3 regions of the Bacillus sp. es.036 genome follow, and region 3 is predicted to be linked to each of the others. Evidence: riboswitches for the same ligand, from Rfam matches in the RefSeq annotation. Region 3 holds a riboswitch; each other region holds the start of a gene.

Region 1 (10,987 bases), on a different contig from region 3:
CGTGAAGAAAATAAATTCTTTTCGTCAAAACACAGCCCCCTATTGATTCACATTTTAATAGAATACTTATCTCCCTTTAAACTTTAACATAAAATGGTATTACAGCTCGCTGGATGGTAAAATCTTGATGGTGATATGTAACTTATTTAAGGGAACAACCCAGTTCGGTCTTAAACTACTCAACTTTAAAAACTTATTTCTTTCCTAAATCAAGCTTACGATTAATCTCATGAAGTAAATATAGCCCTCGAAGCAAGCAACCTACAATCATACCAAAGCCAATGACGAGCCCGATTTCATGCAAGGGTAATAATAAAAGTCCAACTACGCTGCTAGCGACGATCAAAAACAAGAGAAACATCTCGCACCTCCTAAATTCATACAAAACAAATTTATCATTTCTTCAGTTTAAAATGGTGTTTTGAGCAAAATTAAAAAGATGCTTCAATTGTTTCATTACAAACCTAAATAAGTGATTTGCGCCTATTGTTATCTACATCCAAACCAAAAAGAGCAGCTGCCCTAAGGGCAGCTGCTTTTTTTCATACTTGATTAATTTTACTTAAGACGGGAATCCTAGTACTGCTTTTGTTTCAAGGTACTCTTCAATTCCAAAGTCTCCCCACTCACGGCCAATACCAGATTGCTTGTATCCACCGAATGGTGCTGAGAAGTCCATATCAGCATTGTTCACTTTAATACGACCGGCGCGGATGCTTGTTGCCACTGTGCGAAGTGTTTCTTTATCTTCACCAAAGACATAACCAGCAAGACCGTAAACAACGTCGTTTGCAATTTCGATCGCTTCATCAATTGTCTCATATGTGATGATTGACATAACAGGACCAAAGATCTCTTCTTGTGCAATCACCATGTCATTTTTCACATCTGTAAAGATGGTTGGTTTTGCATAGTAGCCTTTCTCCAGACCTTCAGGTTTACCAGTTCCACCTGCAATGAGTGTCGCGCCTTCGTCAATTCCCTTTTGAATGTAAGACTGCACGGTATTCCATTGCTTTTCAGAAACAAGTGGTCCTACATAGTTGTTTCCATTCGGATCACCTACTGGGAATTCCGGAAGTACGTTTTTCACAGCCTCTTCAAATTCTTCTTTTCGAGACGCTGGAATGATCATTCGAGTCCCAGCCGAGCAAACCTGACCTGAGTTTGTTGCAATATGGCTAACCGCAGCTTTAGCCGCTTTAGTAATATCTGCATCTTCTAGCATGACAAATGGAGATTTACCACCAAGTTCAAGTGCTACTGTCTTGATCGTTTCTGCAGCGTTCTTCATTACTTTTTCACCAACACCTGCTGAACCAGTGAAAGATACAAAGTCGATATCAGGGTGTGAGCTAATGCCGTCACCAATCGTCTCGCCTGTTCCGTTCACAAGGTTAAATACACCTTTTGGCACGCCTACTTTATCAAAGATTTCTGTTAAAATAATCGCCGCAAATGGTGTAATTTCAGCAGGTTTTAAGACAACTGTGCTTCCTGCTGCAAATGCGCTCGCAATTTTCGTTGACGATTGGTTTGTTGGGAAGTTCCATGGCGTAATAAGGCCACTGACGCCAACTGGCTCTTTAAAGATTGTATGATCGCCACGATCTTCTGAGAAAGAGTACTCTTTCAATGCTTTTGCTGCTTCGGAGAAATGCTGGTAGCCCATGTTGTAATGAACTTTCTCTGAAATTGAACGTGGAGAACCGAGTTCTTGTGTAATCACGTCAATGATTTCTTCCTTACGGTTGGCATATTCCTCCGCAATGTCTTCAAGCATTTTCACACGTTCTTCTCGGCTTGTTTGTGAGAAAGAAGGGAATGCCGCACGTGCTGCTTTCACCGCTTTATCTAAATCTTCCTTTGTTCCTAGACTAACTTTACCGATCACTTCTTCTGTCGCTGGATTGATTACTTCATGTGTTTCTGAACCTGTTGATTCAACCCATTCGCCATTGATGTAATGTTTTAATTGGTTACGCATGATGTAAAAACTCCTTTTTTATGTTTAATCGATTTATATTGATTTAGCTTTTCTTTGCTTCCACAGTAACTGTAACCGTTAAGGACTATAGTTAAACATGCGGATGCTTTTATGAAACTTAGAAAGCGGTTGCTTATCTTTGAATCTCTGCTCTGCTAGCTATAGACTAGAAAGTAGTAAATTGGAGAAAGGATGATACAGAATGGGACAAACAATTAAAGGGAAAATTGCGTATATTACAGGCGCAAGTAGCGGTATCGGACGCGCGACAGCTCTTCAGCTTGCAAGTGAAGGGGTTCATGTTGGCTTGATTGCTAGAACTGAAAGCAAGCTAAACGAAGTCGCTAAGGAAGCAGAATCTTACGGAGTTAAAGCGATCGTCGCCCCTGCTAACATTGCAGAGATTGAGGAAGTCAATAAAGCCATCGATCACTTGAAAAACGTACTCGGCTCGGCAGATATTCTGATCAATAATGCTGGAATGGGGCGTTACGGATCGTTCTTAGAGATTGAACCCGATGATTGGAAGGAAACATTCGAAGTAAATGTTTATGGAACGTATCATGTAACACGGGCTGTTCTTCCACAAATGATCGAAAAAGACAGCGGTGATATTATCACAATCTCCTCAAGTAGTGGTCTAAAAGGAACGGCTGGCTCCACCTCTTATAGTGCTTCTAAGTTTGCTATTCAAGGCATGACCGAAGCACTTATGCAAGAAGTTCGTCGAAATAACATTCGCGTATTTACTCTTAATCCAAGCCTTGTGGCGACTGAGCTCGTCTTTGGTGACAAGCTTGATGAGCAAGATAAAGAGAAATACATGCAGCCTGAGGACCTCGCTGAATATATGGTAGGTCAATTGAAGTTGCACCCACGGATTTTCATAAAGCAGTCATTGCAGTGGGCGACGAATCCGTTTTAAACTAAATTCACTAAATAAAAGGAGGTAACGGGACAGCCGTTATCTCCTTTTATTTGATTTTCTACTGTCGCCATTTTTCATAAAGTCGCTTGATTTGTTCAGGACTTGTCCGACAGCATCCACCAATTAATCGTGCCCCTGCTTGAAACCATTCATTTGATCCATCGACAATTCCATCACACGACTCACCCTCCTGCCATGTTTTGGTCTTAGGGTCATAAAACTCTCCTGAATTAGGATACACAATAATCGGTTTATCTGTTTGAGAAGCTAATTGATGAATTGCATTTGTCACAAACGAAGGTGACGCACAGTTAATGCCGATTGCCACAATCTGGTCATTTTCATTAAAGTATTGAGAAGATGCTTTTAAAGACGTTCCATCGCTCATTTTTTCTTCACTTTGAATGGTGAAGGAAAGCCAAGCATAATTGGATGGAAACTCTTGTAATAGGGAACCTAAAACTTTCGCTTCTTGAAAAGACGGAATGGTTTCAAACGCCAAAACATCAGCACCTGCCTCAATCAATGCTTCTAATCTCGGACGATGAAACTCGGTAAGCACCTCATCGCTAACCTTGTAATCGCCCCGATACTCCGAGCCATCAGCTAAGTACGCTCCATAAGGTCCAACGGAAGCTGCGATAAAAGGTTTTGGGCGATTCAACTGACCTTCCTGTTCCCAGAAATCATCACGTGCCTGGCGCGCAAGAAAAACCGTTTTCTTTATTAGCTCCACTGCCTCCCCTTCACTTAAACCACGAGATGTTAATCCTTCCATTGTAGCTTGATAACTTGATGTTATCGCGCAATCAGCTCCAGCACGGAAATAATCTAAGTGAACCTGATAGATAAGTTCTGGATTTTCAAGCAAAACGCGCGCAGACCATAGTGGGTCATTTAAGTTACACCCATATTTTTCAAGCTCTGTCGCAAGGGCTCCATCCAATATCACCAAATTATAATCTACTAAAATTGCCTTAATAGGATTCTGTTTCTGCCACATTACTTATTCTCCTTTTCTTTACTCGTTTTGTTAAATAGTAACTTCCATAACATAGTGCAATAAACGGTATCCCACAGTACAATGCCACTCGCTGGGTCGGATCAAAAGCAATGCCAATCAAGGAAGCCAAACATAACAAGAAGGCTAGAATCGGAACGACAGGATAGAAAGGCGTTCGATAACTAAGGTTTTTAATGGATTTTCCTTCTTTTACATATTTCTTTCTAAAAAGAAATTGTGACGCACTAATACTCATCCATACAATGACAACAGCAAGCCCGGAAATAGAGACAAGCACCACATAAACGGTATCTGGCGCAATGATGCTTGAAAGTAGTGCTAGTGCTCCGCCTAACATACTTAATATCACAGCAGGAAGAGGGACACCATTTTTGTTGAGCCTAGCAAAAATAGGAGAAATCATTTGCTTGTCTGAAAGTGACCAGAGCATTCTCGACGAAGCATATAACCCTGAATTTGCAGCGGATAAAATGGCTGTAAGAATAACAAAATTCATTATATCTGCCGCATATGGAATCCCAATTATTTCAAGTACTGCAACAAATGGGCTTTCTAGAACTCCAGCTTCTGATGCTGGGAGAAGAGCTGATAAAATAAAGATTGAACCGACAAAGAATAGAATTAGCCGAACTAACGTGGTGCGAATGGCTTTTGGTATGGTTTTCGCAGGATTTTCTGTTTCTCCAGCTGCAATTCCAATGAGTTCAGTTCCAGAGAAAGCAAAATTCACTGCTAGCATCGTCATTAATATGGCAAATACCCCGTTCGGAAAGATCCCTTCATTTGTAAAGTTAGCAAATAACGATGCATTCTCACCAGATTCCATTGGAATAAACCCTACGATTGCTGCCGCACCTAAAATAATGAACAACACAATAGCCAGAACCTTTACAAGGGCAAACCAGAACTCACTCTCCGCAAAAAATTTCACAGTCAAAATATTTAAAATGAAGATCATTGCAACAAACAAGCCGCTCCAAATCCATACACTAATAAGTGGAAACCACCTCTGCATGAGCATACCCGCAGCTGTAAACTCAGAACCTAGCGCAACTGTCCAGGTTAGCCAGTACAACCAGGCAACTGTATAACCGGTTCCTCCGCCAATGTATTGAGCCGCATAGCTATGAAACGCACCTGTCTCAGGCATATGAACCGCTAGCTCTCCCAAGCACAGCATGACCAGGTAAACGACAAGTGCACCTACCAGATAAGAAAGGATCGTCCCAACAGGACCAGCTTGTTGGATCGTGTAGCCAGAACTTAAAAACAATCCCGTACCGATGACCCCTCCGAGTGAGAGCATCACTACATGTCTTGATTTCATCTCCCTTTTAAAACCCTGTTTGCTTTCCATATTATTTCTCCTTACTTTTCCATCCAGAAAAACAAAAAAACGCACTCGAATGGAGTGCGTAACTGACAAAATAAAACCGAAGGCTCTCATCTATCAGGTTTATCACCCGCTGGAGTTAGCACAGTATCCAATGGACCTGTTGCTGAGGTTTCAAAGGGCCAGTCCCTCCACCTCTCTGGATAAGAAAATATATTTTAACAAAAATATCAATTTACTCACGGTTTGTCAAGGTAGGATAGCAACAACGACGCTTCACTAAATATCCTTTTTCCACTGACGACTACCTTGCATTTGTCTTTGGACAATTGTCTTCATTCCATTTCTTTTCTTCATTTTTGAAAATCGCGTCATCGCTTCCCTCATATCTTTCTCCATTTGCTCCAACACGTACTCATTTTCCATTCTCTTTCCCTCCTCCAAAAAAAGATGGCTCCCCCTAAGAAAGTGGAAGCCATACCATGATGTGAGAACGTATATTCGGTTGATAACCTAAGTTTAGCGAACATTAGTTCTTTTAGCAAGGATTACTTTTGTTTAAATATCGAAAAATCAACTGTATCTGCCATTTTATTATATCCTTTATCATTTGGATGCAAATGATCCCCAGAATCATACTTCGAGAGAAACTTTTCTGGATCATTTGGATCTCTCAATGCTTTATCAAAATCAATGACCGCATCAAATTCTCCGCTCGTTCGAATCCACTCGTTCACTTCCTGGCGCGTCTTTTCTCCTTCTTCAGTAAACATACTAGAATCTTTATAAGGTGTTAATGTACCTCCATAAATAGGAAGCCCCTTTTCGTGAGTTGCTTTGATGATTTTCTTCATTCGATTAATGATTTTCTTTGAATCATATTCAGGATAGTGTCTCAAATCATTAATGCCTTCATGTAGAATAACGCCATTGATTCCTTCTTGGCTAAGCACATCTCGTTCTAATCTCGCAAAGGCGTTCTGTCCTTTTCCTTCTTCACTATTAATCAGGTGATTGGCAGAAATCCCTGCATTTAAAACCGACATTTTTACCTCAGCGTTTTCCGAATTCATACGATTCGCTAAATAATCAGGCCAACGGCGGTTTGCGTTTAACGTGGAATAGTTGCCATTTGCAATTGAGCTTCCCATTACTACGACAGAACCGTTTACAGATTCATCAGGCACAACCTCTAAACGTTCTAACCAGAACCATGCTTCTTCTTTTGACGTGTATGCAGAGTCTTTTTCATCTCCGGCATGGTTTCCTTCTTCAGACATATACACCGTTTGATTTGAACGCTGATGCCACGTTGTTGGGCCAGTTTCACGATCTACGTACAAACTAACCGTTATATTTTGATCGGCGTTTACCGGAAAATCAATTGCATCACTATATTGCGTTTCTCCTTGAGGAATCGTTACAGCTTCTTTACCATCAAAGGTAATCAGCTGGTCCGTCTCCTTATCAATACTTGCACCTTCCTTGGATATTGCAACTCTCACTTCTTTTATAGATAAAGGGAGTGAACCAAATTCATTGGATAATCGAATCCGCATTTTCTCCCCTTCCATATGTGGGCGAAGAATTAACCTGATTGTTTGATCCTTAAATCCTTCATGAGAGTTTCCATCTTTAGCAGGAGCCTGCATGCTTGCTGTCCATGAACCGACCCATTCACTCTTTTCGGATGCATTCTTCATTGAAGAAGGCCATCCTTTTGCGCTTACTACACTTAATAATCCAGCTATAAGAATCAGTACGAATAATGTTAGGATACGTGTCATTGTTTACTCGCCTCTCGTTTACAGTTTCATTCAACCTCTATTAGTTATCCTTACAAAAGGCTTCGTCCATCATAACTAGCCTCAGTTGGTCTTAATCTTTCTGTCTCTAAATTGTTAATAAACAGAATACCCCTATTTGGATGGATTGATGCTCTATGTAACCGAATGTAAAGAAATTGCAAACGAAAGAACTATAGATAAAATATCTCTGAAATATAAGCACCTCTAGCACTTTTGTTATCATACGAATAAAACCCCTATTCTCATATGTGAGATTAGGGGTTTTTGGGTTAAAAGAAGTCCATGAAATTTGTCGCCTTTGCGGAACGTATGCGTTGCAACCGTGTTACATCTTCCTTTGATCCTTCTAATAAACCAGCTTCATAAAGAAAGAAAGGGTCCTGGTACCCAGTCAATACAGAAGTCAGCGTATTAATGTTACATCGAAGGCCTCGTTTTGGTGGATGAGCACACGCTGCATTCGCTTTATCTCCCATGAAGACCCTCACGCCTTCATAATCGATCAGGTAGCTGCCATTGTTCCACTCTGCCTGATCATCTGTAATATGGAGAAAAAGAGTCTCGTCCGACTTGAATGTAAATGGATATTCCTTAAGAAAATTCTCGACATCAACAATGCGTGCCATAAAGTACGGCTCGACCGTTGTTTTCACTTTTGGATTTGCTAATAAAAAAGCGAGCTGGTCACTTTCGTTTGTTAGAATCGTAGCGTGATCTACCATAGAATCGTGCTGACAGAGATAATTCCACAATCCTCTTCTTGCTTCCCCATCTAAACAAACCATTTCTTCAACCTCTAATGTTCGATCCTCTATTTTGTAATAAATGTATCCGGTTATATTCCCCTCTTCATTTGTATAAGTAGCAAAACGAAATCCTTTCGAATAAACGCGTTCCTTCCACCAATTTTCCGTTCGAACGAGCATGCCATTAAAGCGAGTCGCAAACGCTTCGTAAACAGGATTCAGAACTTCAAAGACGTGATCAAGTTCAACACGCCTTACTTTTCCACTTACAGCAAGAAGAGGCTCAAGATCATGCGCGTTCAACTCTACCTTCTTCCAGTTATTCAAAACTTCATACCCAAATTTTCGATAAAAGGAAATCTGAAAGGGATGGAGAAAAGAGATTGTTTGGCCTTTTTGTTTCATTTCAAAAAGACCATTTCTAAGCAGACGTGCTACCCTTCCCCCTCTTCTGTGTTCCGGATAGGTTGCGACTGACGCAACGCCACCCATTTTTATTTTCTTTCCGCTTAGCCAAGTTTCAAAATCGATTAAATGTAGCTTCGCAGCAAGTTCATCCCCCTCGAAATCGCCCCATATTTCATGCTCGCTATATCCTTTGATTTTGTCATCTAACTCTTCTTTAGGCACTGTATATTGGAACGCATATTCTGAAAGTCGTACAGCATCGATTACTTCGTTTTTTTCTAATTTACGCATGTTTTCGCTCCTTACCGTTTTTAGTAATGACAAGAGATAATGGGCCGATAATTGGAAGCAACCCGATCCACCCCGCTACCCCATCTCGATTTCTTAAAGCAACGATTGAAAGCCCGGTTAATACAAGAAAATCAATTGTCATCACATGAACAAAATTTGATTCCAGAAAAGCTTTTTGGTACATAGTCGCCTCTCCTGCCAAAAGCCCATACACCATTAAACCGAAAGCTAGTCCAATTAGAACAATAGACAGACCTCTCGATTGAAGAAATTTCTTCACCTTATTTGGTGTTCGATTCGAACGTTCTTTATTTTTATTTAATATAAAGTAGGGAAGCAAACTAAAAGCACCTAACACAAAAGAGCTTAAAACAAATGGCCAGGCTGGAACTGATCCACTATCATTCCGTAGAAGAAGAATGGCAAATACCGCTGGAAAAACGCCAAGTAAGGAAAACATAGCAAGTAAACCTGCGTCTGGATCATTCATCGTTAGGAGGTCTGAGAGATAAGAACCATTGCTATCCGGTGCTAGAAATACAGAATATAAAATTAATCCAAGCCATAAAATAAGGAATGAAACCCTGCTCATCATCAACCCTACTTTCTCATTCATTTTCTTAAATCATAAAGTGATCGCAAAAAATTCTCAAACATGTGTAGAATTTTCAAACAATTGTGGTATACTAATTGTAACAAAACATTCACAAATTATCCTTTATTTCGACACATGTTTAATTTGTAAGCGGTATCACTAAAAGGAGTTGTTCACTATGGATGTCTATATGGTCTATCTTTTCGTTATCACGGCTACACCGTTGTTTCTGTGGCAGGATTATAAGAAGCTTGCATTCGTTCACACACCGTTTATTGTGGCAATCTGGGCACTGCTAATTTTCTACATTGGTGGCGGTATGACTCCGGTAGCACATACACTCTTCATTACACTTTTTGCGATTAACGTTTTATTTGCACACATAGCTGCTTACCTAATCTTTGCTCGTCCATTCCTTAAGGAACGTCAGCTTGCAAAGAAGATGCCACAAACAGAAGAATAAACAACTTAACTGTTAAACAAAAACCGTTGTTTCCCTCTAAGGGAAACAACGGTTTTTTAATTACATGTTCATATTGTGCATGCCGAATGACATAACCCAGATTGTACCTGCAACAACTGCCACGGCAATAAAGACCGCATATAAAATCGTTCCAACTTGAATCCGACTACTATCACTCTCTGTAATATGCATAAACATCAAGAGCTGAATCGCCGCTTGAATCAATGCCAGGATCACGACAATAATCATAATCGTTCTAAGGCTAAAGTCTGAAGCAAAGCCTACCCATAAAGCAAGTAACGTTAAGAAGATCGAAAGTCCGAAACCAATTAAGTGACTCCATGGGAAGTGGCTATGACTGCTTGTCTGCTCGTTGTTGGACATCTTACATCACCATCCCATACAAGTAGACTGCTGTGAAGATAAAGATCCACACAACGTCAAGGAAGTGCCAGTAAAGACTTGAAATAAAGACCTTCCTTGTTGTGTCAGGTGTTAACCCGCGCTGTTTTAACTGAATCAAGATAAGAATGATCCATGCAATACCCATTGTAACGTGGGCACCGTGCGTTCCAACTAATACGAAGAAGGCAGACCAGTATGCACTCGTTGTTAGTGCCGCACCTTCATGAATGTAATGAACAAATTCATAAATTTCAAATCCTAAGAAACCTAGACCTAATGCAAGTGTAATGCCTAACCAGAGAAACAAACCTTTAAGAGAATGATTTCTCATATAGTGTATGGCAAGTCCACATGTGAAACTACTCGTTAGTAGCAAAAACGTTTCAATTAACACACCACTTAATTCAAAAAGCTCTTCTGGTCCTGGACCGCCCGCTGTACGACCTACCAATACTAAGTAAGTTGCAAACAACGTTGAAAATAGTGCAATTTCGGCGCCGAGAAAAATCCAGAAGCCTAGAATATTCAGTCGGCCAGTTTCCGACTGATATTCTAAAGGCGTGTTAGGAGAATATTCGACTGATTCCATGCTTCACGCCTCCTTTATAAAGTAGTCCTTTTTTGATCTTCTTCTATTTCTTCTACGCTCACGTAGAAACCTTTATCATAATCAAACGAACGAATGACCATTGTGGCTAGTACACCAATAAGTCCAAGGATCGACATCCAGTGCCAGGAGAAGACCATACCGAACCCGGCGATAAAGAAGAAGACACTCATTACAACCGGCACACCAGAGTAACTTGGCATATGAATTGGTTTATAAGGTTTCTTCTCTTGTAACTTTCCTTGCTTTCTTTCTTGTTTCATAATCCAGAACGCATCATGTCCTTTTGACTCAGGAAGATGAGCGAAATTATAATGCGGTACTGGAGCTGGTGTTGACCATTCAAGCGTTCTTGCATCCCATGGATCTCCAGTTGTTTCACGTGGAGAGTA
Region 2 (10,987 bases), on a different contig from region 3:
CGCCAGCATATTCTGTACCGCCAATTAAAACGGTGCGCTTTTCAAAGGAAATAATAATGAACGTTTCGGAATTTGTCCCGTCAACGTCAGGATCAGCTTGAAAACCAGGAGCAGAAATAACAGTAAATCCTGCTTCATGATCTTGAAGCTCTGATTCATTTGGACGTATAAAAAGTTGGTGGGCAAAAAGGTTATGCCAGGCATATTCGTTAATAACCTGGATGGGTAGTCTTGATGACTGGTCAGCACCAGCAAATCCTTTAAATACATAAAGATCCTTTTTCTCACCAAGATAGTTCAGCACTTTCGTGTAAAGGTTTTCAAAACTTTTTTCAGAAATTGGTTGATTTGTTTCCCAATTTACTTTGTTCTTTACGGAGTCTTCGTTTACAATAAACTTGTCCCCGGGAGAACGACCGGTGTATTTTCCGGTTTCAACTCGAAGAGCGCCCGTTGAAGAAAGTGTCCCTTCATTTTTAAATAAGGAATGTTCAACCAGTTCAGAAACTGATAAATTTACATGTGGATTGTTCTTATTTAAGATAGCATCCAATAACGGTGAGGAGAAGGAAGCTGTTTTCATACGTTAAACCCATCCTTTATTAAAGATTTCGTTGACTGACTCGTTTAACTCAAAAATAGTATAACACATTTGCGTGATTATTCTATACTAATCTATGTATTTTTTGCTTGAAGAGTGAAAAAAGAGCGAATAACGATTTGGTTAGGTTTGAGGGGTCCCTTCTTTAATATAAGAAGGCTTTTTTTATTGTGAAGGTAATGAATAAATAATCCAGTTCTTTCGAGTCAGGGTTCCGCTTTTCGTGTCTAGCTGCGACTCGCAGAAACTACGATATTTCACTCCTTCACAGGAACACAAAAAGCGTGTTCCAGTTCAGGAGTTCCAATATCTCCGTTTCTAACCGCTCGTCTCCGCTTTTCGTGTCTAGCTGCGCGGGCCAAATCCTCCGGCTGTTTCACCCTTTCGATTGAGACAAAAAGCGTCTCAGTCGAAAGGGTTCCAACATCCTGCGGATTTAAGCAGGCCCACTCCGCTTTTCATGTCTAGCTGCAGTGGGCAGGGTCTCGATCGCTTCCCCCTACAAAATGAACACAAAGACCGTGTTCTTTTTGTAGGGCTCCAGCACTTGTCGACCCTAAACGCCCACTTCCGCTTTTCGTGTCCAGCTGCAGCCTCCAGACCCTCGGTCACTTCACCTTTCAACCTGAACACAAAGACCGTGTTCATATTGAAAGGCTCCAGTGCCTGCCGGGTCTAACCGAAGGCTTCCGCTTTTCGTGTCTAGCTGCAGCGCCCAGCCTCTCGATCGCTTCACCCCATAAAATGAACACAAAGACCGTGTTCTTTTTATGGGGCTCCAGCGCTTGTCGAGGCTAAACGGGCGCTTCCGCTTTTCGTTATTGACACTTCCTTTTATCTACGTTATTATATGTCGAGAATGGATACTCTTATCCCGAGCAGGCGGAGGGACAGGCCCGATGAAGCTCAGCAACCAACTCCTATACAACAGGATTAAGGTGCTAACCTGCAAGACAATAGTCTTGGAAGATAAGAGGCGAAAGGCATGAGATACCAGCTCCTTTTCCCTCTAAATAGAAGGAAAGGGCTTTTTTAATGTCGTTGAAGTTGATGACACTATAAAAAAAGGTAAGACGATAAGATTCTGAATTCGTTCTCTCGTTTCGGCACAGGATAATAGGGAAATGAGTACCGTATCCATTACACTATAACTAGATAGGATCCAATCCTTAAGGAGGTACTTGAGTGAGTAATCGTCGTTTGTTTACTTCTGAGTCAGTAACAGAGGGGCATCCTGATAAAATTTCAGATCAGATTTCCGATGCCATTCTGGATGATATTCTTGCGCATGACCCAAATGCGCGCGTTGCCTGTGAAACTACAGTAACAACTGGGCTTGTATTAGTTTCCGGTGAAATTACAACTTCGCACTATGTGGATATTCCAAAAGTCGTTCGTGAAACGATTCAAGCAATCGGTTATACACGTGCAAAATACGGATTTGATGCTGAAACATGTGCGGTGCTTTCATCTATTGATGAGCAGTCTGCCGATATAGCAGCAGGTGTAAACGTTGCTCTTGAAGCGCGTGAAGGCACAATGTCAGAAAGTGAAATTGATTCAATTGGTGCAGGTGATCAGGGTCTTATGTTTGGTTACGCATGTAATGAAACTTCTGAATTAATGCCGCTACCAATCTCTCTTGCGCATAAGCTAGCTCGTCGATTGAGTGAAGTAAGAAAAGAAGAAATTCTTCCTTATCTTCGTCCTGACGGAAAGACTCAGGTTACGGTTGAATATGATGAATCTGGAAAGCCAGTTCGCGTTGATACGATCGTTGTTTCAACACAACACCACCCTGAAATTTCACTTGAACAAATTCAGCGTAACATTAAGGAACATGTTGTGAAGCCAGTTGTTCCTGCTGAATTGATTGATGATGAAACAAAATACTTCATTAACCCAACTGGCCGTTTTGTGATTGGTGGGCCACAAGGTGATGCAGGTTTAACAGGAAGAAAAATCATTGTTGATACTTATGGTGGTTATGCGCGTCACGGTGGTGGTGCATTCTCTGGTAAGGATGCTACGAAAGTCGACCGTTCTGCTGCATATGCTGCTCGTTATGTAGCTAAGAACCTCGTCGCTGCAGGTCTTGCCGATCGTTGTGAAGTTCAGCTTGCCTACGCGATTGGTGTTGCTCAGCCGGTATCGATTGCGATTGATACATTTGGTACTGGAAAAGTGTCAGAGGAACGACTTGTTGAGCTAGTAAGAGAGAACTTTGACCTTCGTCCTGCAGGCATTATTAAGATGCTTGATCTTCGCCGTCCTATTTATAAGCAAACGGCTGCGTATGGTCATTTTGGACGTACGGACATTGAACTTCCTTGGGAACAAACGGATCGTTCAGAATCCCTTAAACAGGGTGCAGGAATTTAATAAATGATGAAAAGAGGCCGTTGGTCTCTTTTTTTTGTTTTTATTTAGTGAATATAAAGTCTTTATGAGAAATAGGGTGTGATAAAATGGAAGAAAATGTAGGGGGGAGAAAAGGAATGAAGGGAATTTTTGGTGAAGAAATTACAACGCTGCAAGAACTTGAAGAGATGGCCGGAAATCCGAGTCAGCTTGCTGTACATAAGGTTATTTCTTTTCTTGATGAACATTGTAGAGAGTTTATTCGCTTTACACCTTTTATCACGATAGCAACCCATTCAAGTACGGGTAGTGATGTTTCTCCAAGAGGGGATAAGCCAGGCTTCATTCAAGCGTTAGATGATTATCATCTTTTAATACCAGAAAGACTAGGAAACAAACGAATGGACTCGATGAGGAACATAGTAGAAAACCCAATGGTTGGTTTGCTTTTCATGATTCCAGGACGAGATGAAACGTTGCGCATTAATGGGCTTGCGACGATTGTGAAAGATAAAAGCCTCCTTGCACGATGTGAGTACAAGGGGAAAACGCCATTGTTTGGAATTGGCGTTGAAGTAAAAGAATGTTTCATTCACTGTGGAAAAGCACTAAAACGATCCCATCTCTGGGAACCGGAGCGTTGGCCAAACATAGAAGGGCTCGCACCGGCTACTAGAATGCTTTCAGATCATACGAAGATCGGGGAAGAAAACGTTGCGGAATCGTTAAGGGACAGTTATACAAACCGTCTTTACTGAATTGATTGTACTGAAATGGAACCTAATCCTTTATAGATGTTTGGTCGACCAATTGAACAGTAAATTAAATCATAGGTGTTAGCAATGATTCGCATTTCATCCAGGGGGAATAAGTTGTGACCGTCTACGACTAATGGAAGATTGAGTCCTTTAATGATTTTACCCCAGTTTAGTTGTTTAATAGACATTAATTCACTCATTAATAAAAGAGCATCGCAATCTTGCACTGATTCGTAAATCGCGTTCATCTCGTTTTCTTTTTTGCCTTTCGTTTTTTCAGTATCAAACTGTTGAACAATAGCACCTTCCTCTTTCAATTTCTTAATGACTAACTCATAAGGTGGAAGTGCTGGGATCGGTTTTACTGTAGATGAAGTGAAAATAGCAATTTTGGCTCCCAGGAGAGTTCCAAGGAAATCTTTCAGTTTCTGAATCAATAGTTCAGGCTGATATTGATCAATTTCATCTAGTGCCTTAAACATTTGATTTGCAGAAGAAGATGCTTTGATCATTGAACGAAATGAAGCAAGTTCGTCTAACGTGTCAGTACCTAGAAAAGAAGAACCGGGATGAAGAGAGTGGTCACTAAATTTTGGTGTCTTCGGTAATGCACCTTGAATTAATTCAACGTCACCCCCGTATTTTTCTGCAACCCCAGCGATCATCGTTAGACACGAGACTTGTAATGATTGATACGTATGATAAGCGTACCTCATTAATTCTGCACTAGTATGGTCCATATATTGAAGAGACGACGTAATAGGCTCGTAGAACGTTTCCATCGCACGACAAGCTCGAAGCGAAGAAGTGCCGATAATGATTTGAGAAGGATACATAAAATCCTTTACTGCTGAGCCTTTTCGAATAAAATCTGGATTACTCACAACATCGAAGGAGCGATCAGACACACCCTGTTCTATGAGAATGTCTTCTACTTTTGATGCTGTTCCTGGGGGAACATTACTTTTAATAATGAAGGTTTTATGTTGTTTAATTGTAAGAGCAATTTTTCTTATGAAACGAAAGAAACAAGTAAGATCAGGATGTTTATTCTCGTCAACTGGAATCGGTTCAGTGAATAGAAGAATGTCTGCTTCAGAAGCGGCTGTTAATCGATTTACAGAGAAGCTTAATTGACCAGCCTTTTTCGCTTCTGTCATCATTTCTGTTAATCCTTCTTCATCCACAGGAACTTCGCCTGAATTGAGTGCAACAATTTGACTTCGTTCCTCATCGGTACAAACGACATGATGACCATGTGAAGCGAAGATAGCGGATGCGGTTAAACCAATTTCATTGGTGCCAAATACAGCAAGCTTCATTATTTTTCTCCTTTCTAAGCGTATTGAGCAATCTTCTTAACTCCAATTGTTTTTTCGTAGTCCTCTAATAATCGACCAAAAATGGCATCCCAAGATTGAGAAAGTGCATAGCGTCGACCCTCATACCCCATCATTCTCCGTTCAGTATGATCTGATAAGAGTCGTCTGATCGCGCTAATGTATTCCTCCTCCTTATTAGGGGAGCAGAAAAGTCCATTTCGTTCTTCTGACACAACGTCAGTTAAGCCTCCAGCATTTGCAGCTACAACAGGGGTTCCTGAGGCGAGAGACTCCAATGCGACATTTCCAAATGTTTCAGTAGCAGATGGGAATATGAAAAGATCCGAAGTTGCGTATAGCTCTGCTAATTCTTCTCCTTCTTTGTATCCGGTGAATGTCACATTTCTAGGTACATTTTCTTTGAAATGTGGCATGGCTGGTCCGTCTCCTACTACCAACCATCTTGTTTGTCGTTTTAATTCATCAGGTAGTTTCCACATGATTTTTTGTAACGTATCAAGATTTTTTTCTGGAGCTAGTCGACTAACAAATAATAGAATATACTTTTCCTGAAAATTGTATCGTTCTCGTAGTGACTGATTTTTTTTTAGCGGAGAAAAGTGTTCACAGTTAACGCCTCTTCTCCAAAGTTTCAGGTTCTCAAAACCTTTTTCATTTAGCCGGTGCCGTGTTTCGTTAGACGGAACAAAGGTGCTAGAGAATGGCTGATGAAACCACGTTAAATATTTCCACATGACAGGGGAAAACCATTCAAGGTAGTAATGTTTTAGATAGTCATCAAAATTCGTATGATAGGAAGCAACCATGGGCACATTATTCTTTTTTCCGTAGTGCAACCCGCACATTCCGATATTAAACGGTGTTGCAACATGAAGGAGGTCCGGGTTGAACCCCTGGAGCTGATTGCGGATAAGACTTAATTTAGGAAGGGCAATGCGGCATTCGGGGTATAAGAAAAACTTCATACTTGTAAACCGATGAACATTACTTGTGAACAGGTCTTCATCAGCCTGACAGTCGGGTGCGAAAAGCATATAATCGACATGCTGACGATCCATATATGTGGTTAACTTACCGAGTGTGCGAGAAACCCCATTGACCTGTGGATAATACGTGTCAGTAAAGAGTGCAAGTTTCATGGCTGGTCCTCCTCTTCTAGCCTAATATGAGTGTTGAAAGAATGCCTGATCCACCACCAAGTAAGACACCAACGAGAACATCAGAAGGATAATGATGACCTAAGTAGATCCGCGATAAGGCAACTAGACTCCCAAGAGCAAGAAGGGGAAGAGCTAGTGAAGGAAGATGAAAGACAAACGGTGTAAGAACAGAAAATATAGCTGTCGTATGTCCAGAAGGAAAAGAATGGTCTTTAAGAGGGTAGACGAGCATCTTCGTTTCTGGCATTGCCAGGTATGGCCGGTGCCTTGGATAATGCTTTTTAATTAAATGAACAGGTATATGACTTGCAGCAAGAGCAAAGGCGGCTTGTAACCCCCATATTTTTATAGGAGCAGGTAACAAAGCCAGTAACAAAAGTGTGCTTAAAATCGTTGTTCTCGCACCACCTGCATGAGTAACAAAACCAAAAAGAGATGTGAGATATCTTGAATGACACGTTAAATTCACAAATCGAAATACGGTACACTCCCGCTCATAAAGCCATCCAACCATTTTACTCAAAAAGAATCCCCCTTCAACCTATGTGTTACCTCAAGCATATAGCAGAATTTTAATGCCACTATTAAAGAAATCTTAAGGAATTGTTAAGACCAAACAAAAAAGATCAGGAATGATCTTCCTGATCTTTTTCATCAAATTAACGTAAAATAGATTACATAACCAATGGCTAATGCTGTTGCGATAATATAAACAAGAAAAATCGGATTACTAAAGAAAGAAGATTTGACCCGGGCGTTCCCTTGATTATCATATTCGCCTTTTTGATTTTGTCCAAGCCTGTACGTCATAAAAGCCCCTATTAGCAAGGTGATGACGACGAGCACGATCAAGACCATTGTCATTTTGTACACGGAAGCCACCTCGATCCATTTAGGATTGTATTGGTAACCTTCCTCAAACGAACGACAAATATGCGTGTTTTCTAGAGCGGTTTTTGCTCTTTGTAATAAGCTGCCTTTTCAACGTATTCTCTTCGAATGCGGTTCATATCTTGCAGATCATCCTCTGTTAATGTTCTAACCACTTTAGCTGGCCTTCCGAATGCAAGGGAATGAGGCGGGATTTTCTTTCCGGGTGGGACAAGACTTCCGGCACCTATAAAAGAACCTTCTCCAATCTCAGCTCCATCAAGAATGATGGAACCCATTCCAACAAGAGCGTCCTTACGAATAATACTACTATGGAGGATAACCTGATGGCCGATCGTCACACCATCTTCAAGAATGAGTTTTTTATTTGGACTCTGATGGAGAACACAATTATCTTGTATATTCACTTTTTTACCAATTTCTGTTGGTGCAACATCTCCGCGAATCGTCGTGTTAAACCAAACGCTACTATGTTCTTCGATTGTCACATCCCCTGTAATGGTAGTATAATCCGCAATATAGACTGTTTCATGAATCTGAGGTTTTTTGTCATGATACGCATACAGCATTGCAATCCCAACCTTCATTTAGTATAGATGAAATCCTTTTCAAAAGTAGTGTATCAAAAAGAACGGACCTACATAAGGGGGCTGATTTTTCATGCGCATAAAAGAAACCGAATATCCAAAAGGAGTTATTGTATTAGTTCATGGAGCGAACGAACATCATCGTAGATATGATTGGCTCGTTTCAAAGTGGATTGAAGCAGGTTACCATGTAGTGCTTGGTGATTTACCAGGGCAAGGAGAGAGTACGAGAAGACGAGGGCATATTGATTCGTTTGACCAATATATCGAAACGATCGACAAATGGATCAAAAGAGCTCACGAATTTCAGCTACCAGTGTTTTTATTAGGACATAGTATGGGAGGTCTTGCTTCGATTCGAACGATTATGGAAAAGCGACCGTCTCTGACGGGAGTGATTTTATCGTCTCCTTGTATTGGTCTAGTGAATCCTCCAAATAAAGGCGTTGATATTCTCTCTAAAGTATTAAATCCAATCGTTCCTTCGTTAAGGTTAAATTCCAAGCTAGAGCCGAATATCGGGACAAGGAATCCGGAATTTCACAAACGCGATCAAGAAGATCCGCTAATGGTTCAAAAAGTATCGGTAAGATGGTATCGTGAACTTCTTAAGGCAATGAAAATCGCAAACGAAGGTGCAAGAACATTTCACAATTTACCATTGCTTGTTGTACAGGGTGGCGATGATCGTATTGTTGATAAACAAGCCGTTATTTCATGGTTTAACCGTATTCCCTTGAAAGAGAAGGCCTATAAAGAATGGGATGGATTTTATCATGAGGTGTTCAACGAACCAGATCGTGAAGATGTATTTCAAACAGCCAAATCGTTTGTTAAATTAAAACTTGAATTACTATACCGCAAAGAAAACAAGATAAATAATTAATACAGGAGTGGGGTCACTTGAAAGTACCGAGTCAACCCTGGACGCTGATGTATAGTATCTATCGACGCGTCTTACCGAGGGTTCATCATGAATTAGAATATTGGAGGAGACGGGCTGAACAAATCCCAAATCCTGAACTTAGAAAACAGGCGCTAGACAGCATTGATTCAAAAACGTTTCACTGTGAAGGTGGAGGGATCTATGGGTTACTTGCTGGAAAGCAGATTGATCGTTCGATTTCATTTATCGCTGCTTATCAGACAATTAGCGACTACCTGGATAACTTATGTGACCGAAGTACTTCACTTGATCCAAAAGACTTCAGTGCTCTACATGAGGCAATGATTGAGGCTCTTTCGCCTGAGGTTGAAGCATCTAATCATTATTATCGGTATCGGGAAGAAAAAGATGATGGCGGTTATCTAGTTGAACTTGTTCAGACGTGTCAGAAGGTAATTCGCGAGTTGCCAAATCAATCCGAAGTGCAGCCGGCCTTACTAGAACTCTGTCATTACTATTGTGATCTTCAGGTACATAAACATGTGAAAGAGGAAGAACGCGTGCCAAGATTGAAGAGCTGGTTTGACCAGCATAAGAAGCAAATGCCAGAAATGACTTGGAACGAATTTTCTGCTTGTGCAGGATCAACGTTGGGTATATTTTGTCTTGTCTCGTACTCACTAGGTGAAGAAATCCCACAAGGTGGAACAGCGATGATTAAAGATGGGTACTTTCCGTGGGTACAGGGGCTTCATATTATGTTGGATTACTTTATTGATCAGGAAGAGGATCGAGCTGGTGGAGATTTGAATTTTTGTTTTTATTATAAAGACAATGATGAGCTCGCCAAGCGTGTTGCGCACTTTATTAAGGAAGCAGATAAAAGCGTAGAGGGACTTCCCCATTCTTCTTTCCACCGTTTAATTAATAAGGGATTACTTGGAATATACCTTGCCGATCGCAAAGTAATGGAACAGAAAGATGTTCGTTCGTTAGCTCGTAAAATCATTCGTATTGGTGGACGATCGAGCATTTTCTTTTACTTTAATGGATGGGTTTATAGAAGACTTCACAAAGCTTCTCAGTAAAACGCGTATAAAAAACACTCATTCGTGAGAAAAGAAGCCTATAGGATTTTGAAAGGGGCTCTTAAGATGAAGAAGCGTTATTACGTAGAGGTTAGTTCAGGTGAAATTTTGGAAGATCAAGGAGCATCAAGTTATCATTTTGAAATTGATGCAGATGAGGAAGATATTTACGAGCTTAGTGAGCTTTTTGATCTAACAGATAAGGATAGTCGACTTTCCTTATACCGTGCTCATGTCCCTGCCATGAGTTATCATGAAGATAAAAACAATGATGACTATGATAACCATATGAAAGAGATATATAGCCTGATACACAAATTAGGGAATAAAAAAACAAGGGATCATATTGAATCAATGGGAATTCTATAAAAAATAAGGGCTGTGCAGAAGCACAGCCCTTATTTTTTGCTGATCGCAAGAATATAGGGGGGATCATTGATTTGGTTAATAAATTGATATTTTAGAACCTGAAAATGTGACTGATTAAGATCGGTAGCGAAATTTGTGACCTTTTCACTTTCAATTTTTCCTTCTGGATGCCCTGGATAGACAACTAGAATGAGAAGTCCTCCTGAATGAAGCAAACGTAAGATATCTGTTACAGATTGAATTGTTTCTTCAGCGTTAGTGACAATGGATTTATCTCCTCCTGGCAGGTAACCAAGATTAAAGATTGCGGCAGAAACTTTCCCTATATGTTCCTTCTCAATGTTGTTATTAATGGAAGCGTGAGTCTCCTGGAATAGAGCGACCTGGGTATATTGGTCAGCTTCTTGCAGTCTTTTTTCGGTCGATTTTATTGCTTCAGATTGGATATCAAATCCATACACTTTGCCTGACTTACCAACCGATTCGGCTAGAAAGAGAGTGTCGTGTCCATTTCCACAAGTACCGTCAATAGCAACGCCACCTTCTGCTAAGACTGAGTCCAGTAGCGTTCTTGTAAAAGGTAAGATACGTTGAAGGGTCATGATGTCTATTCCTTTCTGTCAGTAAAAATATTCTTTGCTTCATTTGTCTGCTGCCTGACTTGAACAACTTATCGTGAATGCAGACGTCTAGAAAGCGATGTTTTAACTAATTATGACTTTACCATGTTCGATCTTTTTCTCCAACTAACTTTCATAAATGTTTGGGAATATATGGAGTGTGGTACAAACTAGTAAACAATAAATGAGGTGATCATATGGCAAAGAACGAAAAGGCACACAAACAAGGTGAAACCAATAACCCTGAGCAATTACCTGATAAAGAAAAGAATCAATTGGATGAGGATACTTCAGAAATGAATGTGGATGCAATTCCATTAGAA
Region 3 (10,987 bases):
CTCGTACATAGCCCTCACCATATTCACCAAACCCGTTGCCAGGTGCGACAACAATTTGGACGCTTTCAAGTAAGTAATCTGCAAAGCTTTCTGAAGTAAAGGATTCAGGTACTTTTAACCAGGCGAAAAACGATCCCGCAGGAGAAGTGACATTCCAGCCAATGTCATGGAGTCCTTGAATGAGAACATTTCGTCTCGACTCATACGTATCGCGAAGGTCTTCTACACACTGCTGCGATCCAAGCAAAGCTTCAGCTGCGGCTTCTTGCACCGCACTAAATAGACTAACGTAAAAATGATCCTGAAGGAGATTGATGCTCTCAACAACAGATTGATTTCCGACTGCAAATCCTACACGCCATCCCGCCATATTATATGTTTTTGAAAGGGTATAGATTTCAATTCCATTGTCTTTTGCACCCCCTGTTTCCAAAAAGCTAATCGGTCGCTCGCCATCAAACCCGATCGCACCGTAAGCGAAATCATGCACAACACAAATATCATTCGTCTCTGCAAAACTGACTGTTTCCTCAAAAAAGCGCTTCGTTGCAACAGCTGCAGTTGGGTTGTTTGGATAATTTAAAAACATCATTTTCGCTTTTTTTAATGAATCCTCTGGAATCGCATCATAGTCTGGTAAGAAATGATTCTCCTCAAGCAACGGCATCATTTGCATATCCGCTTCAGCCATCGCGACACCTGACCAATAATCGGGATATCCAGGGTCTGGAACGAGTGCCACATCACCTTTATTTAGTAAACATTGACTGACCTCGACAAGGCCTGCTTTTCCACCGAAAAGAACGGCAACTTCCTTCTCTGGATCAAGCTTCACTCCAAATTCTCGCTCATAGAAATCAGCAGCCGCCTGCTTCAAAAAAGGCTGTCCTCGAAATGGCGGATATTTGTGATAGGTGGGATTTTCAGCTGCCTTCTGCAAGGACTTGATAATATGATCAGGTGTTGGCTGATCAGGATTTCCCTGTCCAAGATTAATCATGTCATAACCCGCTTCTACATAGCGGTTCACTTTTCCAGCAAGCTTCGCAAAAAATTGTTCCGGTAATCGTTTAAGCGCATCCGAAGTTTGAAATTGTTTCAAAGAATCACATCCTGTTAAAATTTTCGTGAAATTCTAGTAAATTATGTTATCTTGGATACACAATCATGTAAAGCTTATTTTGTAAGCGAGGAGGAGAAAACAATGAAAAAAATCGCTCTGTTGCAATTTGATATTGCGTTTGGAAACCCGGAAGAAAATTTCTCGAAAGTGAAAGAGCTTGTTGCTAAGGCTGTTCATGACAAACCAGATATTATTGTTTTACCAGAACTGTGGTCGACTGGTTATGACTTATCGAGACTAGACGAAATTGGGGATACAAATGCAGAAAAGTCCATTGCATTTCTTTCAGACCTAGCCAAAAAGAATAAGGTGAGTATAGTAGGTGGCTCAATTGCAAAGCAACACAATGATCATGTAACGAATACGATGCTCGTTTTCAATCGAGATGGGCAGCTTATCCATGAGTATAGCAAAGCTCATCTATTTCGCCTGATGAATGAAGAGAAATACCTTGTTTCAGGAAATGAGAAAAGCCACTTCACACTTGAAGAACTCCCAAGTGCCGGATTCATCTGTTATGATATTCGCTTTCCTGAGTGGCTTCGCCTTCATGCCATTGAAGGTGCACAAGTTTTGTTCGTTCCAGCCGAATGGCCGAAACAGCGTACGGATCATTGGCGAGCATTACTTATTAGCCGCGCTATTGAAAACCAATGTTACGTGATTGCTTGTAATCGTGTAGGAGCAGATCCAGACAATGCGTTTGGCGGACATTCTTTAATCATTGATCCGTGGGGAACGATTATCGCAGAAGCAGGCGAAGAGGAAACGATCTTAACAGGCTTGATTGATGAGGAAGAAATACCATCAATCCGAAGTCGTATCCCCATCTTTGAAGATCGACGTCCAGATATATATAAATAAAATTCAAAATATTATTGACAAATGCATCTGTTTCTCTGTAACATACATTTCAAGCGAAAAAATTGTAAAATAATTTCATAAACTTTCTCTTATCAAGAGCAGGCTGAGGGATTTGGCCCTATGACGCCCAGCAACCGACCTATTCTTAAGTACATCTTTTCAGGATGGCTTAGATGGCACGGTGCTACTTCCAACAGGATGTTATTCATCCTGGAAGATAAGAGGTGTGAAGGATATCTGTCTTCAAGCCTCTTTCTTCGGAAAGAGGCTTTTTTTATGTCTTTTAATCACGAATGCTTCTATACATCATCCATTAGAAAGGGGACTTACACATGTCTTTTCAAGTTAAGTCGGGATATACACCATTTACACAAGAAAGCGTTGTTCACTTTTTAGTGCATCACAATTTTATCGATCCCTCTTCCCCCCTTCTCGTAAAGGAAATCGGGGATGGCAATTTAAACTATGTTTTCCATGTTCAAAACAAAGCAACAGAGGAATCGTGGATCGTCAAACAAGCTTTGCCTTATGCCAAGGTTGTTGGTGAATCCTGGCCACTGACACTTGACCGGTCGAGAATTGAAAGCGAGGCCCTCATACAAGCTCATTCGCTTGTTCCTGAATTTTCCCCAGTTGTTTATTTGCATGACTCAGAAAAAGCAGCAACAGTGATGGAAGATTTATCATCGCATACGATTTTGCGCAAAGGACTTATTGAAGGACGTGTCTACCCTGAGCTCGCAAGAAATGTCGGGACTTACCTCGCTCACACGCTCTTTTTCACCTCTGACTACGGTCTTGGTTCTGCAAAAAAGAAAGAGCTTGCTAAACGGTTTAGTAATCCAGATTTATGCGGGATCACGGAGAGTCTCGTCTTTTCAGACCCCTTTTATAATGCTGAAAGCAACGCATTTTCAGACGAAATTCGACCAGATGTTGAAATTTTGTGGGAAGATCAAGACTTCCTAAATGAAGTTGCTTCGCTTAAACATTCCTTTTTAACAAAAGGAGAAGCGTTAATACACGGGGATTTACATACAGGTAGCCTCTTCGTAACGGAGGGTTCAACAAAAGTAATCGATCCGGAATTTGCTTTCTATGGCCCAGCGGGATTTGATGTTGGGGCTTTTATTGCCAATATTACGCTTAGCATTCTCTCCCAGGAAGCCCATCGAACCGAGGAAGAAAAAGACGGATATCTAGCCTATCTCTTTGGTGTTATCACTGAAGTTTGGACCGTATTTGACTCTACGTTCCGCTCCCTTTGGGACACCCACCTTTCAGAAGATAACCGCTATTCCAGAGGTTATCTCAATACTCATCTTCAGTCTATTTTTGTCGATAGTATTGGTTTTGCTGGTTGTAAAATCATCCGAAGAACGATTGGACTTGCTCATGTAGAAGAAATTGAGACGATTACTGATCCAGAAGTAAAACTAGCAGTGGAAAGAAGAGCTTTAACACTTGGAAAAAAACTCATTTTAAATCGAAAGAACATCGATTCGATTAAATATTACATCGATACGATTAAGGAGGGCGTTTAAATGACTATCCCATCTCTTCAGTGGAAAGGAGATCACCTTTTACTGCTTGATCAGCGTAAATTACCACATCAAGAAAGCTATCTCAAACAGACGGCGATCGAAGATGTTTGGAATAGCATATCTTCCCTCGTCGTGCGCGGTGCACCAGCGATTGGAATTGCGGCTTCGTATGGTCTTGTTCTCTGGAGTCAACACGCAGAAACAACCGAACCATCAACTTTTAAAGCAGAGTTACTTAAGCAAGGAGAATACCTCTCATCTTCTCGCCCAACTGCCGTGAATCTCTCATGGGCGATCGATCGCATTGTTCGTGTGACTCTTCCTTTATCAACTGTCGAAAAAATGAAAGACGCGATTCTTCACGAAGCGTTACTTATCCATAAAGAAGATGAACTTGTCTGTCAACGTATCGGAGAACACGGACTTAAACTATTGAAGGATGGCGATACCATTCTCACCCACTGCAACGCAGGCGGAATTGCAACAGCGAAATATGGAACTGCCCTTGCTCCGCTCCACTTGGCTAAGCAAAACGGCCTCACGATTTCCGCGATTGCAACGGAAACGAGACCCGTTCTCCAGGGTGCTCGACTAACCGCATGGGAACTTGAACGTGCCGGTATCGACGTAACGCTTATTACGGATAGCATGGCGGCGCACGTCTTAAAAACAAAGAAAATCGCAGCGGTAATAGTCGGTGCGGATCGAATTGCAGCCAACGGAGACACAGCTAACAAAATCGGCACGCTCGGCCTTGCTCATATCGCTCAGGCTTACAATGTTCCCTTTTATATTGCAGCACCCATTTCAACGATTGACTATTCGATTCCTAATGGAGATGCCATTCCGATTGAGGAGCGTGATTCAAAAGAAATCACACACTATCAAGGAGAGCGCGTCGCGGCTGAAAATATTGAGATTTTCAATCCTGCATTTGACGTAACGCCACATCGCTTAATCAAAGGAATCATTACAGAACACGGCATCATTCGAACACCATTCGAAGAAAACCTTGCTCATCTTACTTTACCAGATATTGAAAACACGGAGGTACATTCATGAAACGTTTAGGACTTATGTTATCCATTCTTCTTCTCTTCGTTCTTGCCGCATGCACAAGTGAGCAAGATGCTGTAAGTGAACCTGAAGCAAGCAATAATGAAACAAATGAGACTGCCTCAAAAACGCAAGACGAAACATCGCAAACTTCATCTGACATTCCAAAAGAGGTGCAAAAACCGATAAAGATTGCTGCGATTATGCAAGCTTCTCTTGGAACATTCTCTTCCCAATATGTCAAAGGGGTTGAAGATCAGGTTGAAAAGTTTGGAGGAAGTGTCCAGGTTTATAATGCTGATAATGATCTTTCAAAGATGGCGACACATCTTGATACAGCGATCAATCAGAATGTCGATGCCATCTTAATCGATCACGGACGAGCAGACGCACTGGAACCAGGAGTGAAAAAAGCAGTAGAGAAAGGGATTCCTGTTGTCGTTTTTGATAGTGATATTAATGTCCCAGGCGTTACCGTCATCGATCAGGATGATTATAGCCTCGCGTGGGACACGCTGAAAAAACTTGCTCAAGACCTTAACGGCGAAGGCAATATTGTATACGTTTGGGTTGGAGGATTTGCACCGATGGAACGACGAAATGTCATCTACGAGGCATTCCAGGAGCGCTATCCAGGAATTAAGGAAATCGCTAAATTCGGAACGGCAAGCGCTAATACAGCTCTTGATACCCAGACACAAATGGAAACGATTCTAAAGCAATACCCAAACAAAGGAGACATTGACGCTGTATTTGCTCCATGGGATGAATTTGCTAAAGGCGCGACTCGAGCGATCGAGCAAGCAGGCAGAGACGAAATCAAGGTTTATGGCATTGATATGAGTGATGAAGACCTCCAAATGATGCAGAAGGAAAATAGCCCGTGGCTATCATCAGCTGCAACTGATCCAGCTGAAGTTGGACGTGTTCAAGTTCGTTTTGCTTATCAAAAAATCGCTGGAGAAGATGCACCTGACATCTTTTCACTTGATCCTCATCTTGTAAAGCAGTCCGATTTACCTGAAGAAACGATCTCCATGGATAAGCTTGGGGAATACGTTGACGGATGGGGTTCATCTGACGCTGCCACATCACCATGGATGGAAAAACGCGTTGAAGAGGCAGACACTAAATGAACCAATTAACGATTCATAATATATCTAAATCATTTGGCAGTACGACTGTATTAAAAAACGTCTCATTCACGATTCATGCCGGTGAAGTGCACGCCTTATTAGGTACAAACGGAGCAGGAAAAAGCACGCTAATGAAAATTGTCTGTGGGGACTATGAACGGGACAGCGGTTCAATTTCATATAACGGGCAACCCTTATCAATTCGAACTCCTTCTGATGCCAAAAAAGCAGGCATTGGCATTGTTGTACAAGAAGTGGATACGGCTCTCTTTCCTGCCCTTTCGGTAGCAGAAAATATTTGGGCTGATTCCGTTAATCAATCTCCTTTTAAACTTTACTCATCTAAAAAAGAGCGCAAAAAAACAAAGCAATTACTAGCGACACTGGGGATCCCTTTGAATCCAGATAAGCTTGCTTCCGATTGCACACTCTCGGAAAAACAACTGATTCTGATCGCTCGTGCAATGGCTCATGATGTTCAATACTTAATCCTTGATGAACCTACCGCGCCACTTAGCATAGAAGAAACACAACTTTTATTCCACCTGATTAACAGCTTAAAAAAGAAAGGTGTCGGTATTATCTATATTTCTCACCGTATGCCTGAAATCGAAGAAATAAGCGATCGATTTACGATTTTACGTGATGGTAAAGTTCATCTCACAGCTGAAACAAAGGCGGTATCAGCCGATGAGATTATTACCAATATGCTTGGTTCAGCGATTGGAAATAAGAAAGAACGAAAAAGACAAGTATCAAACCACACGTTATTTCGAGCTGAGAATGTTCATGTTCCAGAAACCGAAAAAAATATCAATTTGGAATTAAATCATGGAGAAATCATTGGCGTCGCAGGACTTGTAGGTGCGGGTAAATCCGAAACCGCCTTATCCTTATTTGGCGCCTCAAAGCCTCAAAAAGGGAAGATTCACCTTCATAATCGTACGTATCGTTTTCGCTCTCCTAGTGACGCCATTAATGCGGGTGTTTGCCTTATACCTGAAGAAAGAAGAAAAACAGGGATTTTACTGGATTTTTCGTTATCAGATAATTTGACGCTTCCTTCATTACGCCGTCACTCAAAAAATGGCCTACTCAACCGTAAGAAAGAAGAAAATTATGCGTCCAACCAAATCAATCAGCTTGGTATAAAAGCTTCTTCCACTCGGCAACCGATTCATCACCTGAGTGGAGGAAATCAACAAAAGGCGGCGATCGGAAAGTGGTTAGATGCAAATCGAAACGTATTTCTATTTGATGAACCTACTAAAGGCATCGACGTTAAAGCTAAATCTGAGGTATTGTCTCTCATAAAGCAACTCGCTGATGAAGGAAAAGGGATTCTCTATTTTTCAAGTGAAATCGATGAGCTTTTGGAGATTTCCGATAAAATTCTTGTTATGTACGACGGAGAAATCACAGCGACCTTAACTGGTGATAACATGAATCAATCAGCCATTATGCAAGCAGCAACAGGAGGTACAACAATTGAAATCAGCAGCTGAATTAGCACATACACAGAAACAAAATGCTCTCGTCACACCTTTTAAAAATAAAATAGTTCATTTTTTTGTGAAATACGGCACACTGCTCGTCATATTAGCGCTTATTGTAAGTTTCACCTTGTTGAACGATCGGTTTCTAACCTATAGTAATTTCGCTGATATACTTCGGTCCATCTCGATTGTTACGCTTGTTGCACTCGGGGTAACGTTTACACTTATTGTAGGAGGATTTGACCTTTCAGTTGGATCGACAGTTAGTTTAGCAACCATTGCAAGTGCTGCCTCCCTCGTATGGTATAGACAGGAGCTTCTTATAGCCCTTCTTATCCCGATTCTTTTAGGAATAGTCATTGGTTTGATCAACGCATTCATTACAATCAAAATCAGAATCCCTGATCTTCTTGCAACACTTGCTGTCATGTATATTGTAAATGGTATTCAATTAACTTACACAAAAGGCTTTTCAATCTACAATAATATGCCAATGGATGACGGTACAACGGCACCAGGCAAGTTTATCCCCTCATTTCTCTTTATTGGACAAGGGGAAATAGCAGGCGTCCCGTTCCCCGCTATTTTTATGATTTTTTGTGTCATATTGGTTCACCTTTTCCTTACGTATACGCGTGCTGGTCGATTGCTTTATATGACAGGAAGTAATCGCGAAGCAGCAAGGCTTTCAGGAGTTGCTGTGCAGCGATACCGTACTCTCGCTTATGTGTTAAGCGGACTATTTGCTAGTATTGCTGGCATTGTACTCGCATCTCGTATTGGTACAGGCCAGGTTTCTGCTGGCGCCCCACTTCTAATGGACGGTGTGGCTGCAGCATTAATTGGCTATTCTGTACTCGGTGCTGGTAAACCAAACGCACTCGGTACTTTTGTAGGGGCTGTCTTGATCGGCATTCTTCTCAATGGATTAACGATGTTAAATGTTCCTTACTATGCTCAGGATATTATTAAAGGGACCATTTTAATAGGGGCACTTGCCTTTACGTTCTATCAAAACAAGCGCGAAATTAAAATGTAAAAGAAGCGATGCACTGCATCGCCTTTTACCAATTCAAGGGATAATTCCCTATAGGAAGACTCGTTTCTCCTGAAAAATAATGTTCGTGGTTTTCTTTTGACACCGTTTCCCCGCTAAACTTATGATAATGACCACCCTTTGCTAATAAAATGGGTGGTCCAGATTCTACGCTATAGCGATGTTGATGGCCTTCCTCTTCTATCGTTATCCCTTCAATTCGATGAACATGCTGATCAAAAGAGCTGCCGTTTATAGGAAAACTGAATCCTAAAATCTGAAAATGCTGATGATTAAACCGCTTTTCTAAATTCCCTTTAAAATAATGAGCGTGAGCTTCTGGTAATTCAAATCCCTTAAACAAAATTTCTCCTCCTTTCTTCCCATCTAGCATGTATGCAACTCAAACGCTTAACTCGTTTATTCGAATAGGAGAAAAGCTTAGAAGTAGAAATGACAAGGAGATCCATGTGAAAGCACGAATACCATACATAGATCAATTAACCTTAGCTAAAGAGAGGTGACATATGTCTTCTTTCCATATTTATGGACATAGAGGTTCGTCAGGTACACACCCTGAAAATACACTCATTTCTTTTCAAGCGGCTCATAAAGCTGGTGCTCAAGGAATCGAGCTCGATGTTCAATTAACGAAAGACCTTGTACCTGTTGTAATTCATGATGAACGACTAGAGCGTACGACAAATGGCATTGGTTTTGTAAAAGACTTCCTATACGAAGATTTAGTTCGACTAGACGCCGGTCAAGCTTTCTCAAGTCGCTTCCAGGGAAACTCTATACCTTCTCTAAAAAGCGTTTTAGAATGGATTACTTCCACCTCCCTTATGTTGAATATAGAGCTAAAAAATGGTCAATTTCCTTATGACCACTTAGAAACAAAGGTACTTGAATTGCTGACACATTATCAGCTTTATGATCGAACCATTATCTCTTCCTTTAATCACTATAGTATTCAGCGGCTCACTCAAAAAGGCTGCAAAGTTGAAACCGCTATTCTCCTCATGGAAAAGTTAGTTGAGCCGTGGGATTATCTTCAACGAGTTGGTGCCAATAGTATCCACATTGAGTATGGTGCGATTGATGAGTATTTTATAACTAATACACATAAGCGCGGTATCCCTGTTCGTGCTTTTACTGTCAATGATCCTCATCAAATAGCTGCGCTCAAAAAAACGGGATGTTCCGCAATATTTACTGATTTTCCTGCAGTTGCGATGCGGTCCATATAACTCCCTTCTTTAAAAAGGGCGTTTGCCTATGTCCCCAATCTTACTCTTCCACATAGGTTAGTAAGGAAGCGACACATATTGACGGGAGGAACGAGACGATGAGTGGATATGGATACGGTCAAGGTTTCGCGTTAATCGTAGTTTTGTTTATTCTTTTGATTATCATTGGTGCATCTTACATTTATTAAAAAAAAAAGACTTCCGCAATAATAAGCGGAAGTCTTTTTCATATTTGGGGGAATTAACAATCTCACTAAATTAAAGTGTAGTATTTGGAGATGTCTTCGGGTTCACTGTTGTGCTACCAGGTGTACGCGTTTCACTGCCAGGAATGTTTGTTGGCTCATATTCATTTTCATTCGAATCTGTTACTTCCTGACCAGCATCCTTCACTTTACTTCCAATATCCTTGAGATCTTCACTTGCTTCTCTTGCTGAAGAAAGGACTTCAGTTGAATCTTCTTTCACTTGATTCACCTGGTCTACCACATCATCATTCACCTTTTCATAGAGGGCTTGAGCATCATTCATTGCTTCTTTTAAAACAGAAGAAGCTGATTGAATCCGATCCATCCAGTCGTCTTTCACTTCGCTCGGATTTTCTTTCACACGAGTATAAAATCCTTTTGAAGAGTCCTTGAACGTGCCTGCTGATGATCTCACTTTATTTCTAGTAGTTGAATCAAGCATCGCTACCGCGCCACCTACAATAGCACCTACCAAAATACCTTTTACAAGCTTACCATTCTTTTCATTATTTACAGTCGTAGTCGTTGTTTGCATGATGATTCCTCCTATTATCTTTCTTAGTTTGCTTAGCTATTTTTTTACTTTCCCTTTATGTTAAAAGCTAAACTAATAAATTTGGCCTGAACTTCCAACTTCGCATTGGAAAGTTCCTCTGTTATAATAGACAACGTTGAATGACAGCAGTTCGTAACCTTCCTGCTTCATCAAAACTAAAGGAGGATTATTAATGAATAGTATGGATAAAGCTTGGCTACCCTCTTCTGGTCCGATGCCTCGCCCAGAGAGTGTGGAGCAAGCAAGAGAAGTGATAAAAAACGAATCATTCGATGCACCGAACGTACAAGAAATTACGTTTAATGCACTTGAATTTACAGCGGTTTGCCCTAAAACAGGACAACCTGACTTTGGTCGAGTTGAGATTTCTTACGTACCTGATGAGAAATGCATCGAGTCTAAATCTCTGAAATTTTATCTCTGGTCTTATCGTGACGAAGGAAGCTTCTGCGAGACGCTCGCTGCACGTATTGCAGACGATGTTGTATACGCAATTGACCCTTTAAAAGTAACCATTACGGTTTATCAATCAGCACGTGGCGGTATCGAACTTAAAACGACAGCCATTCGTGAGAAAGCAACGCAATAAAATGAAAAATCAATTCATCGACCGAAATCTTGTCCTGTTTAATGTTCTGTTTGCGACCTCGATAGTGATCGCAAACGTCCTAGCAGGAA

What was found. A riboswitch is a leader RNA that binds a small molecule or an ion and turns the genes downstream of it on or off. The one in region 3 is predicted to bind S-adenosylmethionine.
Region 1: linked by a shared signal. The riboswitch ahead of mmuP (S-methylmethionine permease) and the one ahead of mtnK (S-methyl-5-thioribose kinase) in region 3 are both predicted to bind S-adenosylmethionine.
Region 2: linked by a shared signal. The riboswitch ahead of metK (methionine adenosyltransferase) and the one ahead of mtnK (S-methyl-5-thioribose kinase) in region 3 are both predicted to bind S-adenosylmethionine.

What each region holds. Positions count from the first base shown of each region.
Region 1 is NZ_PDIZ01000001.1:3,496,333-3,507,319, forward strand. Features, by position in the region: gene ATG70_RS17575 (alpha/beta fold hydrolase) at 1-28, opposite strand, end outside; gene ATG70_RS22615 (hypothetical protein) at 194-361, opposite strand; gene ATG70_RS17580 (aldehyde dehydrogenase family protein) at 563-1,987, opposite strand; gene ATG70_RS17585 (3-ketoacyl-ACP reductase) at 2,190-2,912, shown strand; gene mmuM (homocysteine S-methyltransferase) at 2,974-3,918, opposite strand; gene mmuP (S-methylmethionine permease) at 3,893-5,296, opposite strand; SAM riboswitch class I at 5,380-5,482, opposite strand; gene ATG70_RS22620 (hypothetical protein) at 5,552-5,698, opposite strand; gene ATG70_RS17600 (SGNH/GDSL hydrolase family protein) at 5,821-7,059, opposite strand; gene ATG70_RS17605 (GNAT family N-acetyltransferase) at 7,350-8,525, opposite strand; gene ATG70_RS17610 (hypothetical protein) at 8,518-9,141, opposite strand; gene ATG70_RS17615 (spore morphogenesis/germination protein YwcE) at 9,299-9,583, shown strand; gene qoxD (cytochrome aa3 quinol oxidase subunit IV) at 9,644-9,967, opposite strand; gene qoxC (cytochrome aa3 quinol oxidase subunit III) at 9,969-10,577, opposite strand; gene qoxB (cytochrome aa3 quinol oxidase subunit I) at 10,592-10,987, opposite strand, start outside.
Region 2 is NZ_PDIZ01000001.1:2,419,884-2,430,870, reverse strand. Features, by position in the region: gene pckA (phosphoenolpyruvate carboxykinase (ATP)) at 1-583, opposite strand, end outside; SAM riboswitch class I at 1,468-1,577, shown strand; gene metK (methionine adenosyltransferase) at 1,787-2,983, shown strand; gene ATG70_RS12440 (MSMEG_1061 family FMN-dependent PPOX-type flavoprotein) at 3,070-3,720, shown strand; gene ATG70_RS12435 (nucleotide sugar dehydrogenase) at 3,714-5,042, opposite strand; gene ATG70_RS12430 (glycosyltransferase family 4 protein) at 5,057-6,202, opposite strand; gene ATG70_RS12425 (phosphatase PAP2 family protein) at 6,219-6,737, opposite strand; gene ATG70_RS12420 (hypothetical protein) at 6,878-7,096, opposite strand; gene ATG70_RS12415 (gamma carbonic anhydrase) at 7,168-7,683, opposite strand; gene ATG70_RS12410 (alpha/beta hydrolase) at 7,775-8,587, shown strand; gene ATG70_RS12405 (tetraprenyl-beta-curcumene synthase family protein) at 8,605-9,675, shown strand; gene ATG70_RS12400 (hypothetical protein) at 9,742-10,044, shown strand; gene ATG70_RS12395 (class I SAM-dependent methyltransferase) at 10,074-10,646, opposite strand; gene ATG70_RS12390 (hypothetical protein) at 10,862-10,987, shown strand, end outside.
Region 3 is NZ_PDIZ01000003.1:605,476-616,462, reverse strand. Features, by position in the region: gene ATG70_RS21995 (pyridoxal phosphate-dependent aminotransferase) at 1-1,102, opposite strand, end outside; gene ATG70_RS21990 (carbon-nitrogen family hydrolase) at 1,205-1,987, shown strand; SAM riboswitch class I at 2,074-2,211, shown strand; gene mtnK (S-methyl-5-thioribose kinase) at 2,320-3,531, shown strand; gene mtnA (S-methyl-5-thioribose-1-phosphate isomerase) at 3,532-4,593, shown strand; gene ATG70_RS21975 (sugar ABC transporter substrate-binding protein) at 4,590-5,723, shown strand; gene ATG70_RS21970 (sugar ABC transporter ATP-binding protein) at 5,720-7,228, shown strand; gene ATG70_RS21965 (ABC transporter permease) at 7,281-8,258, shown strand; gene ATG70_RS21960 (YmaF family protein) at 8,284-8,619, opposite strand; gene ATG70_RS21955 (glycerophosphodiester phosphodiesterase) at 8,783-9,505, shown strand; gene ATG70_RS21950 (YjcZ family sporulation protein) at 9,604-9,693, shown strand; gene ATG70_RS21945 (YtxH domain-containing protein) at 9,764-10,288, opposite strand; gene queF (preQ(1) synthase) at 10,482-10,898, shown strand; gene ATG70_RS21935 (queuosine precursor transporter) at 10,900-10,987, shown strand, end outside.